DNA from 2 places in the Rhizobium sp. P2_G2 genome. Region 1 is predicted to be linked to the other one. Evidence: predicted binding sites of a transcription regulator. Region 1 holds the regulator's gene; the other holds the start of a gene.
The links. The regulator PhoB, encoded in region 1, activates phosphate uptake and scavenging genes when phosphate is short. The targets are predictions, from matches to a motif close to TGTCATNNANCTGTCAT.
Positions count from the first base shown of each region.

Region 2: the regulator PhoB is predicted to act here: its motif matches at 1,655-1,671, upstream of AC1D06_RS27710 (UDP-2,3-diacylglucosamine diphosphatase).

Region 1 is NZ_JBFUFF010000002.1:37,490-41,024, reverse strand. Features, by position in the region: gene phoR (phosphate regulon sensor histidine kinase PhoR) at 1-217, shown strand, start outside; gene phoU (phosphate signaling complex protein PhoU) at 444-1,157, shown strand; gene phoB (phosphate regulon transcriptional regulator PhoB) at 1,312-1,995, shown strand; gene AC1D06_RS02495 (hypothetical protein) at 2,229-3,535, opposite strand, start outside.
Region 2 is NZ_JBFUFF010000055.1:2,142-5,676, forward strand. Features, by position in the region: gene AC1D06_RS27705 (hypothetical protein) at 1-723, shown strand, start outside; gene AC1D06_RS27710 (UDP-2,3-diacylglucosamine diphosphatase) at 760-1,611, opposite strand; gene AC1D06_RS27715 (DUF2865 domain-containing protein) at 1,765-2,850, shown strand; gene AC1D06_RS27720 (glycosyltransferase family 4 protein) at 3,044-3,535, shown strand, end outside.

The DNA of each region.
Region 1 (3,535 bases):
CGAGGTCAGTGTCATCGACTACGGTCCCGGCATTCCCGAAGACCAGGTCCCGCGCCTGACCGAACGCTTCTATCGCGTCAATGTCGAGAGCAGTCGCTCGAAGAAGGGCACCGGCCTCGGATTGGCAATCGTCAAGCACATCCTGACGCGGCACCGCGCCCGCCTGCTCATCCGATCGGAACTCGGCCGCGGCAGCACATTCACCGTGCGCTTCTGACAAAAACGCAGCAATCCCTCCGGCTCGACCGAAAGGATTGACTTTTCAGCACTTTAGTCTGTCATAAATCTTTCGTGACTTTGACATAAAACCCTGGCGTAAAGCGGCTAATGAAAACTTGGCCGACCCTATGTTCCTTGCCAACCCGGATAACCGGCGGCCCAGGACATAGGGGCCGCTTCGGCCGATCCAAAACCGCGCCGGCCGCCCGCCGGTTGGAGGACTATTGATGACCGCACACATCTATTCCGCCTTTGACGAGGAGCTGGCCAACCTTTCCCGCCGCATCGCCGAAATGGGCGGCATGGCCGAGCAGATGGTTTCCGACTCGGTCAAGGCGCTGGTCACGTCGGACTCGGCGCTGGCGCAGCGCGTGATCTCGGAAGACGTGATCATGGACCAGACCGAGCGCGATATCGGCGACAGCGCCATCCTGATGATCGCCAAGCGCCAGCCGGTGGCGTCGGACCTGCGCGAGATCGTCGGTTCGATCCGCATCGCCGCCGATCTCGAACGCGTCGGCGATCTCGGCAAATCCAACGCCAAGCGCGTCATTGCCGTGCAGACCACCGGCATTCCGCGGCCGCTCGCCCGCGGCATCGAACATCTCTCCGAACTGGCGCTGACCCAGCTCAAGGACGTGCTCGACGTCTATGCCACCCGCTCGGCGGAAAAGGCCGAGGTGATCCGCCAGCGCGATGGCGAGATCGACGCCGTCTATACCTCGCTGTTCCGCGAAATGCTCACCTACATGATGGAAGACCCGCGCAACATCACGCCCTGCACGCATCTCCTGTTCTGCGCCAAGAACATCGAGCGCATCGGCGACCATGCGACCAATATCGCGGAAACCATCTACTACATGAAGACGGGCGAACAGCCGACCGGCGAACGCGTCAAGGAAGACAATACGGCTTCCGTGGTGCAGCCGGGCCAGTGATGCCGATTGCGCATTTCGGCCAGCTGCCGCCAATGGCGTCCCTGGCCGCCGATCATCAGCGCCGGCATCGGACGAGACTATGCCGGTAGTAACAATCGCAGCCGCCTGGGCGCGGGGCACGCGCCAGGCGTGATTGCCGACGGAGCAGAGTACCATGCAGCCGAGAATTATGGTTGTGGAAGACGAGGAAGCGCTGGGCACGCTGCTCAGCTACAACCTCGAAGCAGAGGGATATGACGTCGAGGTGATCCCGCGCGGCGACGAGGCGGATATCCGCCTGCAGGAGCGCGTCCCGGACCTGTTGCTGCTCGACTGGATGCTGCCCGGCGTGTCCGGCATCGAATTGTGCCGTCGGCTCAGGATGCGCCCCGAAACCGAGCGCCTGCCGGTGATCATGCTCACCGCCCGCGGCGAGGAAAGCGAGCGCGTCCGCGGCCTGTCGACCGGCGCCGACGACTATGTCGTCAAACCGTTCTCGACCCCGGAACTGATGGCCCGCATCAAGGCCATGCTGCGCCGGGTGCGGCCCAACGCCATTTCCTCGATCCTCAAATGCGGCGATGTCGAGCTCGACCGCGAAACCTACCGCGTCCACCGCCGCTCCCGCGAAATCCGCCTCGGACCGACGGAATTCAAGCTGCTGGAATTCTTCATGTCGTCGCCGGGCCGGGTGTTCTCCCGCTCGCAACTGCTCGACGGCGTCTGGGGCCACGACATCTATGTCGACGAACGCACCGTCGACGTCCATGTCGGGCGGTTGCGCAAGGCGCTCAATCTGTCGAACATGCCGGATGTGATCCGCACCGTGCGCGGTGCGGGGTATGCGATGGAAGTGTGATTGGCCGTTCGCTTCGTTGGCGTTTGCGGTTCACCCCCCTCTGTCCTGCCGGACATCTCCCCCTCAAGGGGGGAGATTGGCAAGAGGCTTGCTCACCGCTCCACATCGCCAACGAAGAGTGAATTCACGATGGGAATTTGGGGCAGCAAGAGCGCCCCATCCAATCTCCCCCCTTGAGGGGGAGATGTCCGGCAGGACAGAGGGGGGTGGCGCCAGGCGCCATTGCTTTCAGCTCAAGCCCCCGGCCCAATCCTGATCCCATAAAGCCGGATCGCCCGCCCCTGCCCAGTCAGATCACTGTTGATGATCACAAACCCCGGCTCGTTCGGCGCCTGCTTGCCATCAAACTTCACCTGGATCAGCTCATCCACCCGCTCATTGGAGATCGTGAACCGATGCCGCCCGCAATCGCCGAGGCTGGCGAAGGCGCATTGGATATAGATCTGCGACGGTTTGTCGCCATCGGCGCGTAGCGTCACAGCCAGCGTCGAGGTCTTGCCCGCAAGATTCTTCAGCACATCGGCCGGCACCTCGATCCGCACTTCGCCATCCTGGTCCGGCGCATTCGAGATGATCATGATCGCCTTGCCGTCGCTGTCGGTGACGTCGCTGACCTTGGCCTGCGACGCCGGCTTGACCGCACTGGTGTCGCCGGGCTTGAGCACGCTCACCCAATCGCCGGAAAAGCCGCGCAGCGGATCGAGCGGGGTTTTCAGCGGCACCTTCGGATCGAAATCCTCGCTCTGCAATTGCTTGGGGATGAAATCGAAATCGCCGCCGCCATGCATGGCCGCACCGATCATGCCGGTCGCATAGGCCCACCAGGCACCGAAGCCGATGACGCCCAGCAGCACGCAATAGACGAACAGCGACACGATCCAGGAGCCGCGCCGGCGTCGCGCGGCACGCTTCTGCGGCGCCACCTTGCGCCCTTCCGGCGTCGAAGGCTCGGCCCAGGCCGGATCCTCTTCCTCATGCCGGATATTTTGCGCCCGTCCCTTGCCGCGCGCTTCGGCGACCAAAGGTGCGTCGATCACCGGTTCGACCCGCCGCGTTCTTGCGCCGGCTTTGGACGGTGCGCGCTCATCGCGGGTGGCCGAAAAATCGGAAAACGCGCCGTCTTCCTCGATCTCCGGCGGTATCGCGCGCGCCACGACCGGCTCCGCCATGGGCGTGACCGGCTGCGCCGCCTGGCGCACCGGCTCGACAATCGGCGGCTCGCGCCGTGAAGGCTGAGCCGGCTCAGGCCAGGCCGACGGCGGCGCATCGACGAACCGCTCCGGCGCCGGCGGCGCGATATCGGGCTCAGGCACCGCCTCCGGCGGCTCGAACGGCGTGTTCTCGATGAAAATCTTGTCGAGCCGCGCCGACATGCGCAGCTTTTCGAGTTCTTCGTCCTCGATCGCGCGGATGGTGAATTCCAGCCGCTGCCGCTGCCGCTCGATCACCGTCATGTCGTGGATGTCCTGCTTGCGCAGGCCGGCATCGAGTGCATTGCGCGCCGACTGATAGATACGCGCGCGTATTTCCGGATTGGACC
Region 2 (3,535 bases), on a different contig from region 1:
TCCACGGATCCGGGCACATCGATTACCTTCAGGAATGAAGGCGTTGTCACATCGAAATTCGATGCCATTTCCGGATCGGATGGCAACGACAAGGTCATCAACCACGGCACGATCAACGGAAATGTCAGCCTCGGCAACGGCAACAACCTTTTCGACACGCGCGGCGGCACCTTTACCGGCACCTTCACGGCCGGCGACGGCGACGACACGCTGATCACCGACAATGCGGCCATCGGATTTTCCAATACCTCAGCGGATGACGGCACGGATACGGTCAAATCGACCGTGTCCTACACGTTGAGCGCCAATGTCGAAATTCTGCGCCTGCTCGGTCATGGCAATATCAACGGCACCGGCGCCAGCGGCGCAGAGGGACAGGAGATTTTCGGCAATTCCGGCAACAATGTCATCAAGGCTTTGGGGGTCGACAACACTCTGTCCGGCGGCCGAGGCGACGACACTTTATCCGGCGCAGCGTTTTCGTCCGATACCTTCCTGTTTGCGACAGGCGACGGCAAGGACACCATAAAGAACTTCGTCGAGGGCCAGTTTGCGGATCATCTCGACGTCTCCAAGTGGAGCGCGATCACCGATTTCAACGACCTCATGGATCATCACGTCAAGGACGTCCATGGCGGCGTCATGATCTTCGCCGGTCAGGACAGCGTGCTGCTCCAGGGGCTCGAGAAAGCCAATCTCACCGAGGATAATTTCGTGTTCTGACGAACAGAAAGAGCCGAGTCAAAGCCAGGACAGGCTCTACGCCGCCTGCGGCTCCTTGATCGGCGCGGTCAGCAGGCGGATCGGCACGAGCGGGCCGTCGGTCGGATTGACATTGCCTACATTCTGCCAGCGGATCAGTTCCATGCTGCCATCGAAATGCTCGACGATGGCCGTGCAGCTTTCCACCCAATCCCCCGTGTTGATATAGGTGGTGCCACCTATATCCTCGATAATCGCGTGATGGATGTGGCCGCAGATGACGCCGTCGACCTGATGGCGGCGAGCTTCTTCGGCGACAACGTTCTGGAACTCGCCGATGAAGTTGACGGCCCGCTTGACTTGCTGCTTGGCCCAGGCCGAAAACGACCAATAGGGCAGGCCAAGAACGCGGCGCACCTTGGCGATCCAGACGTTGAGCAGCATGGCCATGTCATAGGCCCAGTCGCCGAGATGAGCGATGAATTTTGCGTTGCGGACGACGACATCGAACTCGTCGCCGTGCAGCACAAGGTAACGCTTGCCGTCGGCCGCCTCGTGGATGATGTTCATCTCGACTTCGATACCGCCGAAATGCACGCCCGGATAATCGCGCATGAAGCTGTCATGATTGCCCGGGATGTAAACGATACGGGCGCCCTTGCGGCCCTTGCGCAACAGCTTCTGGACGACGTCGTTGCAGTTCTGCGGCCAGTGCCACGAGCGCTTCAGCCGCCAGCCATCGACGATGTCGCCGACCAGGATGATCGTCTCCGCATCATGACAGCGCAGGAAGTCCAGGAGGAAGTCCGCTTTCGCCGCCTTCGATCCGAGATGGAGGTCCGAGAGGAAGATGGTGCGAAACCTGCGGGCCTCGACATTGTCAGCGTGGGTTTCTGCTTCTTCGGACATAGCCTGCCTCACGAAAATCTAGCCTCTCGAAAATCAGACTCCTGTATCAGCTTTATGACAGGCCGAGATTTACCCTTGCCATTAAGCCGGCCTTCACGGTTTTCGGGCATGTTTTGAGCTCGAAACGACATTTTTGCCGCTGAAGACCAAGCCATGACCGCTTATCTGAGAACGACCGCCGCGGCGTTGCTGCTCGGGCTTTTGCCGACGGCTCATGCAGTCGCCTCCGATAGCTGTGATCAACTCCGCTTTCAGTTCGCCACGCTGACGGACAATGATGAGCCCAATGTCGAGGCGGAAAAATATGCCCGCGCCATCAATGCGCAGAAGCAGAGCCTTGCCGTGCTCGAACTCACTTTGCGCAAGGTCGGATGTTCCTCCGGCAGCCTGATGGTGATCGGCGGACCGAATGCCATGAAATGCGAACATCTCGGCGCCAAGCTGGACCGGATGAAGCGCAATCTCGAAATCCTCGAAAACAAGCGCGTGTCGCTGACATCGGAAGGCGGCATCAACAAGCGCCAGCAGATCATCGACGCGCTCAAGCAAGAGCGCTGCAACGAGGAGCCGCAACTGGTGAGCACGCCAAGCGAGGACGGCACGGAGCCTTTGGTGCGCGACGATCCCAATGGTTTCGAGACGATCCGCGTGCCCTCGGGTGAACCGGACTACCACGGCAGCCAGTTCGTCGATCTCGGCGGCACGGCGACGAACGGCACCCTGCGTACCATGTGCGTACGGACCTGCGACGGCGCTTACTTTCCTGTTTCGTCGAATGCCTCGCCGCTGAATTTCCAGCGCGACGCACAGGTCTGCTMGATGATGTGCCCCGGCACCGAGACGGAACTCTATTACCATCCGCTGATGTCGGAGAGTTCCGAAATGCGCTCGGCGGTGACGGGCCATCCCTATTCGGACCTGCCGACGGCCTATAAATTCCGCGTGGAAAAGCCGGGGAGCCAACCGCAATGCGGCTGCAACTTCTCACTCTATTACAAGGAGATGATGAGGCGGCAATCCTATGTCGACGATCCCGCGAGCATCCCTAAGAAGGAAAGCGCTATCGTCTGGGTCAAGCCGGCGCTCAGGCCGAGCCTGAAGAAGGATCTGGTGGCGGAGAATGTCGCCAAGCCCAAGGTGCGGGACTATGTGCCGAACGATAGCATCCGGGTGATCGGGCCGAAGTTTTTTCCGGACAAGAAGATCGATTTCACCAGGTCGCAGACAGAGATGCGGTGATGGGTCGCGGTATTTTCTTCTCGTCCAGAGAAAAGGATCGAGTGGCGCTTCACAATCGTTGCATTTGATACTCTCTACCAAGAACAGACTGTGGCTGGCGAAGTATGATGCCTCACCGTCGCCAATAGCCTCTTTCAACGCTGGCGCGCTTTCCGTAAACTCCGCTCCAAACAGAATCGCGCTGCGGGGCATCATGAATCAGAAGGTCGTCATCCACTGGGGTATCTCCAGCTTCTTCGGCTGGGGCGTCTATGGGCTCAATCTGGCGCTCAACTGGGCGCGCGAGGGCGGCATCGATGCCCGCAGTTCGTTTCCGTTCACGCACGAGCAGGTGGTCGTCGATCCGCTGCGCTGGCTGCAGCTCAGACCCTTCGAAATGCAGACCCGGACTTTCGTGCAGCAATTGAAGGAGCGCGAGGGCCAATCCGTCGGCGTCGATGCGATCGTGCTTTCGGCGCTCGGCAATGAATTCCAGGCGGCCAAGGCAACGGCCAATACCGATCTCAACGGCTCGCCGACCGTCGCCGTCGTGTTCTTCGAAATCCCGCAGTTGGCGGCAGAGACACTGGAGCGGGCGAAGAAATATCCGCTGATCGTCTGTGGCTCGACCTGGAACGAACAGATTCTGCGCGCCCATGGCGTCAACAGCGTCACCACGGTCATCCAGGGCATAGACCCTACCCTC